Regions from separate parts of the Mesorhizobium sp. CO1-1-7 genome, predicted to be linked through region 1. Evidence: predicted binding sites of a transcription regulator. Region 1 holds the regulator's gene; the other holds the start of a gene.
The links. The regulator HrcA, encoded in region 1, represses chaperone genes, less so after heat shock. The targets are predictions, from matches to a motif close to GTTAGCACTCNCNNNNNGNGAGTGCTAAC.
Positions count from the first base shown of each region.

Region 2: a site for HrcA is predicted at 1,291-1,319, ahead of LB516_RS14855 (co-chaperone GroES). Genes of this name have one in related genera too.

Region 1 covers NZ_JAIUHA010000004.1:423,036-426,483, reverse strand. Annotated here, with positions in the region: gene LB516_RS11350 (PQQ-dependent sugar dehydrogenase) at 1-716, opposite strand, end outside; gene LB516_RS11345 (hypothetical protein) at 800-997, opposite strand; gene hrcA (heat-inducible transcriptional repressor HrcA) at 1,101-2,183, opposite strand; gene rph (ribonuclease PH) at 2,339-3,055, shown strand; gene LB516_RS11330 (VOC family protein) at 3,239-3,448, shown strand, end outside.
Region 2 covers NZ_JAIUHA010000006.1:191,242-194,689, reverse strand. Annotated here, with positions in the region: gene LB516_RS14865 (ATP-binding protein) at 1-671, shown strand, start outside; gene LB516_RS14860 (usg protein) at 806-1,084, opposite strand; gene LB516_RS14855 (co-chaperone GroES) at 1,476-1,790, shown strand; gene groL (chaperonin GroEL) at 1,850-3,448, shown strand, end outside.

The DNA.
Region 1 (3,448 bases):
CTGGCGCCGAGCGGCTTAGCCTTGACCCAGGCGTCGAGCCCGCCCCTGGGCCTCTTGCCCATGTCCTCGGCGACATTCGAGCCGGAGCCGACGGAAAGATAAAGTGTCTTGCCGTCGGGCGAGAAGGCGATGTCGCGGGTCCAGTGGTGGGTCGAAGGAATGTCGGCGACGATGGTTTGCGGCTCGCCCGAGGCCTTCAGGTCGCCATTGCCGTAGGCAAAACGCACGATGCTGTCGCTGTTGGCGACGTAGACCCATTGCGGGTCCTTGCCCGGGGGATAGAAGGCAATGCCATAGGGCCGGTTGAGACCGCCGGCAAAGATGCTTTTCTCCGCGGCTTTCGCGCTGCCCTTCGCCAGGCGATAGACCCGAACCTGGTTGGCCTTGCTGTCGGCAACGAACAGGTCGCCGTTGGGTGCGATGCGCACGACGCGCGGATTGTCGATCCCCGAGGCGATCAACTCGGCCGAAAACCCCGGCGGCAAATGCGGCTTTGCGTCCGCCGGCATGTCGATCACGCCGGCGCTGTTGGAGGCGGATTTGGTGACATAGGGTTTCGGCAGGTCTTCCGGCTTGATCAGCCGGCGCACGCCGGGCCTGTCCGCCCGCCAGTCGCCGAAGGCGGCCGGGCCTTTGAGCACAGGCTGGTCAGCTTGCTGGGCGAGCGCCGCGGTCGTGACAAACAGTGCGGACAGCGCCAGTCCGGCCAATCGCATCACTTCCTCCAATCCGTCATGAAGGAAAGCAACGATCGGTTTGCCCGTGGGTTCCGTTCGCACGATGCGCAAAACTTCTCGGATCAGGTCCCGGCAGCGTAAAAATCGTCGTCCAGGCGTTTTTCCAATTCAACGAGATCGGCCGGCAATGGCAGGCCCATGGCGCGCATCTCGCGCAGTTTTTCGCGCAGCTGTTCCTGAATTTCGTGCTGGTCCTCCGGCTGGTTGACCATCTCCTCGAGCAGCAGACTGATCTGGGCCTTGAACGATTCCAGCGCCATTCTTTTTCTCCTTTGCAGCCTGTCTGGATTTACGGTCCCGCCAGGAAAGTCGTTCGCGGTCGAATTCCGGCATGGAAACCAAAGCAATAATTCCTCGGACTCCTTACCTCAGCATGCGGGAAATCAGCTGTGCCGTATAATCCACCATCGGCACGATGCGGGCATAGTTCAGCCTTGTCGGGCCGATGACGCCGAGCGCGCCGACGACGCGGGCGTCCTTGTCGCGATAGGGCGCCACCACCAGCGACGAGCCCGACAGCGAGAACAGCTTGTTTTCCGAGCCGATGAAGATGCGCACGCCCGATCCCTGCTCGGCGAGGTCGAGCAATTGGATCAGCCCGTCCTGCGTTTCCATGTCCTCGAACAGGTGGCGCAAGAGTTCGATGTCGGCCTGGGCGGTGACGTTTTCCAGCAGATTGGCGCGGCCGCGCACGATGAGCCGGGCCGGCAGGCCGCTTTCGGCGCCCGCCCACACCGCAAGCCCCTTCTCGACGAGGTCCTGCGACAGCGTGTCGAGGGCGGCTCTCGTCTCTTCCTTGATGCGGGCGATCTCGGTGCGCGCCTCGGCCAGCGTGCGGCCACGGATATGCGCATTGAGGAAATTCGAGGCCTCGTGCAGTTGCGAGACGGTGATGCCGGCGGGCAGCTCGACGACACGGTTTTCGACATCGCCATTCTGCGATACCAGCACGGCAAGCGCCTTGGTCGGCTCCAGCTGGATGAATTCGATATGCTTGAGCGCCACCTCGTTCTTGGCCGCCAGCACCAGGCCGGCGCCCCGCGACATGCCCGACAGCATCTGGCTGGCCTCGGTCAGCATATGCTCCAGCGTCGCGCCGGAGCCGGAGGCCCGCACCTGCGCCTCGATGGTGCGGCGCTCCTCGTCGGAGAGGTCGCCAAGCTCCATGAAGGCATCGACGAAGAAACGCAGGCCAGCCTGGGTTGGCAGGCGCCCGGCCGAGATGTGCGGCGCGTAGATCAGCCCGAGATGCTCGAGGTCGCTCATCACGTTGCGGATGGTGGCGGGCGACAGCGAGGACGGCAGGATGCGCGACAGGCTGCGCGAGCCCACGGGTTCGCCGTCCCGCAGATAGGAATCGACGATGCGCCGGAAGATGTCGCGCGAGCGCATGTCGAGCGACTGAAGAGCCAGCGACTGCGAGGCGGGATCGACTGCCTTGGTCATTCGGCTAAAAACCTCCGGTTCAAGGATATAGACTTCGGTGGGCCGCGCGCAACCCGGTGTCTGTGTCGGGTCACCGCCCCTTTTCCTTTGCGCCGTGCCCTGCATGCGTCTAAAAGCCGGCCACGATTCAAAAAAATGACAAGAAAGCAGGCCGAATGCGCCCCTCCAAACGCCAATTCGACGAAATGCGCGCCATATCCTTCGAGCGCGGCGTCTCCAAGCATGCCGAAGGCTCGTGCCTGGTGAAGTTCGGCGACACGCATGTCCTGTGCACCGCCAGCCTCGAGGAAAAGGTGCCTGGCTGGATGCGCAATTCCGGCAAGGGCTGGGTGACGGCCGAATATGGCATGCTGCCGCGCTCGACAGGCGAGCGCATGCGCCGCGAGGCCTCCGCCGGCAAGCAGGGCGGCCGCACGCTGGAGATTCAGCGGCTGATCGGCCGTTCGCTGCGCGCCGTGGTCGACCTGCAGGCGCTGGGCGAACAGCAGATCACCGTCGACTGCGACGTCATCCAGGCCGATGGCGGCACCCGCACCGCTTCGATCACCGGCGGCTGGGTGGCGCTGTATGACTGCCTGCGCTGGATGGAAGCGCGGCAGATGGCCAGTGTTTCGAAAGTGCTGAAGGATCATGTCGCGGCGATTTCCTGCGGCATCCATGACGGCCAGCCGGTCATCGATCTCGATTATATCGAGGATTCCTCGGCCGGCACCGACGCCAATTTCGTCATGACCGGCAAGGGCGGCATCGTCGAGATCCAGGGCACCGCCGAGGGCGAGCCCTTCTCCGAAGAGCAGTTCGCGGCCTTGATGGGCCTGGCCAAGAAGGGCATTTCCCGGTTGGTCAGCCTGCAGCAGATGGCGGTGGCTTAGTTTATTCATGCGGAGCCTGGGCGCCCCCCTCTGCCCTGCCGGGCATCTCCCCCGCAAGGGGGGAGATCGGATGTTGTCGAGAGCTTCGCCAATAATCAGCATAGAATACCACGAGCCGGCGCTCACGCCGCCAATCTCCCTCCTTGCGGGGGAGATGGCCGGCAGGCCAGAAGGGGGTGCCTCGTGACTCCCTCTGCCATTCTTGAATCCGCCCTCTATGTCACCGACCTCGCTGAAGCAGAGGTCTTCTACACCGATATCCTCGGCCTCACTCTCCTCGGCAAGGTTGACGGCCGCCACCTTTTCTTCCGCTGTGGCCCGGGCGTCCTGCTCGTCTTCAACGCCGAGGCGACCAGAATTCCGCCCGCGCCGGACGCAAGGCTGAAAGTGCCG
Region 2 (3,448 bases), on a different contig from region 1:
CCATCATCCTGGCCGCCCCGCCGCCCGAGACGATGCGCGCGCCGCGCCGGGTGGCGTCGCCGGACCTGCTCGACCAGTTGATGGCGGCGAAGTCGGCTGCGCTGGAAATCCGCCCCGAACCGGCGGAGCCGCAAGTCAGCGCCGAGGATCTGGCGGAGCGGCGCGAGCGGGTGGACCGCGTGCTGCGCGCCATTCTTGCACAACCTGACGCGGGCTTCCGCGTGATCGGGGTGCTCTACCAGGAGTTTGTCGTGCGCTGCCGCATCGAGGGCCTCGCCTCGGTCGTGCCTGACCTGCCCACCTTCCGGCGCATGTTGACGCGCGCCCGTGCCGGGCTGGGGGCCGAAGCCAGCGAGGACGATGTGTGGCGCGACGTCTCGGTGCGCGCTTCGTTGCTGCCGGAGGACATGCAAGGCGTGTTCATGATGATCGCGCGCGCGGCGAAGGAGGGCTGGCCGTGCCCGAGCGATGGCGCGATTGCCCGCGCCTACGGCTCGCACTCCATGCGCCGCGCCCGGCGGCTGCTCACCTATATCGAGGAGCAGGGCCTCATCGTCTGCCAGCTCGACGGCACGGGGAAGCGCACCGTGACGCTGGTCGAACTCGCCTGGGCAACGGCGCCCGGCGATCCCAATGCGGAGGGGGCGGAACAGGGAAGCCTGGCTTTGTGAGGGCATCCAACGCTGCCGTGGCGGCATTGCGATCTCATCGACAAACGCTGATCCGCTGGTTCTCGATGGCGGACCTGATGGTGAGGTCGCTGGTCGGCTTCTGGTAAGGTCAGCACCGCGCGATGACGCCGCCCTTACTGGACCGTGATGACACCGTCGACCGCCCGCCATTCCGATGGGGTGATGAGCCGGTGGTGGGCGATGTGGACGGAGTGAAGCGGCCCGTCCAATTCGCGCTCCCAATAGGAGAGAAAGCCCTTGAGTTCGGGGAACTCCGGCGCCAGGTCGTAGTCCTGCCAGACATAAAGCTGCAGCAGGCTCCGATGGTCAGGCAGACGGTAATGTATTTGTGCGGTGGTCAGGCCATAGCCTTCCATCTGGAGGCGGAACTCCTTGCTGACGCTTGCGATCATTCGTGTCTCCTTTCGGCGGCAGCGGTGGCCGCAACGGCGAAAAAGTCTCTCGGCCCATCAATGTGCGCCGTCGGTAAACAACTCCTTCAGAGGGTGAGCGGTTCCGGCGCCGGCGATGGTACCGGCTCGGATAATTTTGCCGGATCTAGGCGTAAATTCAAGGGGCGGCTCCCGACGCAGAGCGAATAAGACCGCTATAACAGTGAGTTGGCACTCCGACGGCGTGAGTGCTAAAATTTTCTGGCCGGCCTCTTGAAACCGAAAAAAGGGAAAACTAGCTCGATATGCGCGCGCGATGCCTGACAAAGGGTCGCCGCATTCCGCATCGGCCCGAATTGCCGGTCCGGTGTGGAGGAAGCTGAAAACCTGTTTGTCCCAAGAGGAGAACGACATGGCGTTCCGTCCATTGCATGACCGTATCCTGGTCCGCCGCATCGAGGCCGAGGAAAAGACCTCCGGCGGCATCATCATTCCCGATACCGCCAAGGAAAAACCGCAGGAAGGCGAAGTCATCGCCGTCGGTCCCGGCGCGCGCGACGACAGCGGCAAACTGACCGAGCTGGATGTCAGGGTGGGTGACCGCATCCTTTTCGGCAAATGGTCCGGCACCGAGATCAAGCTCAATGGCGAGGATCTGCTCATCATGAAGGAAAGTGACGTGATGGGCGTGATCGAACAGACCGCGCAAGTGAAGAAGGCCGCCTGACGGCTTCTTAGAAAATCCACCAGTCAACGAATGCTGCCTAGAGATAGAGGAGTGATCCAATGGCTGCCAAAGAGGTAAAATTCCATACCGAAGCGCGCGAGAAGATGCTGCGCGGCGTCGATATCCTGGCCAATGCGGTGAAGGTGACGCTCGGCCCCAAGGGGCGCAATGTCGTCATCGAAAAGTCGTTCGGTGCGCCGCGCATTACCAAGGATGGCGTCACTGTCGCCAAGGAAATCGAGCTTGAGGACAAGTTCGAGAACATGGGCGCGCAGATGGTGCGCGAAGTAGCCTCCAAGACCAATGACCTTGCCGGCGACGGCACCACCACCGCGACCGTGCTGGCCCAGGCCATCGTCAAGGAGGGCGCCAAGGCCGTTGCCTCGGGCATGAACCCGATGGACCTGAAGCGCGGCATCGACAAGGCGGTGGACGCCGTCGTCTCCGAGCTGAAGGCCAACGCCCGCAAGGTGACCCGCAACGACGAGATCGCGCAGGTCGGCACCATCTCCGCCAATGGCGACGCCGAGATCGGCCGCTTCCTCGCCGAAGCGATGGAGAAGGTCGGCAATGAAGGCGTCATTACGGTGGAGGAAGCCAAGACCGCCGAGACCGAGTTGGAAGTCGTCGAAGGCATGCAGTTCGACCGTGGCTATCTCTCGCCCTATTTCGTCACCAACCAGGACAAGATGCGCGTCGAACTTGACGAGCCCTACGTGCTGATCCACGAAAAGAAGCTCGCCAACCTGCAGGCGCTGCTTCCGGTGCTGGAAGCGGTGGTCCAGTCGGGCAAGCCGCTGCTGATCATCGCCGAGGATGTCGAGGGCGAGGCGCTGGCGACGCTGGTCGTCAACAAGCTGCGCGGCGGCCTCAAGGTCGCGGCCGTCAAGGCGCCGGGCTTCGGCGACCGCCGCAAGGCCATGCTGGAAGACATCGCGATCCTCACCGGCGGCACCGCGATCTCCGAGGATCTCGGCATCAAGCTCGAGAATGTGACGCTGGAGATGCTGGGCCGCGCCAAGAAGGTGGTGATCGAAAAGGAAAACACCACCATCGTCGACGGCGTCGGGCGCAAGGAAGAAATCCAGGGCCGCGTCGCGCAGATCAAGGCCCAGATCGAGGAGACCACCTCCGACTATGACCGCGAGAAGCTGCAGGAGCGGCTGGCCAAGCTTGCCGGCGGTGTCGCGGTGATCCGCGTCGGCGGCTCGACCGAGGTTGAGGTCAAGGAGCGCAAGGACCGCGTCGACGATGCCTTGCACGCGACCCGCGCGGCTGTCGAGGAAGGCGTGCTGCCCGGCGGCGGCGTCGCGCTGCTTCGGGCCGCCAAGGCGCTCGATGCTGTCCAGACGGACAATGCCGACCAGAAGACCGGTGTCGAGATCGTGCGCCGCGCCATCGAGACGCCGGTCCGCCAGATCGCGGAAAATGCCGGTTCTGAAGGCTCGATCATCGTCGGCAAGCTGCGCGAGAAGAGCGAATTCGGCTGGGGCTGGAACGCTCAGACCAACGAGTTCGGCGATCTCTATGGCCAGGGCGTGATCGACCCCGCCAAGGTGGTGCGCACCGCGCTGCAGGATGCCGCGTCGGTCGCCGGCCTGCTGGTGACCACCGAGGCAATGGTGGCCGAGAAGCCGAAGAAGGAAGCCGCCAGCCCG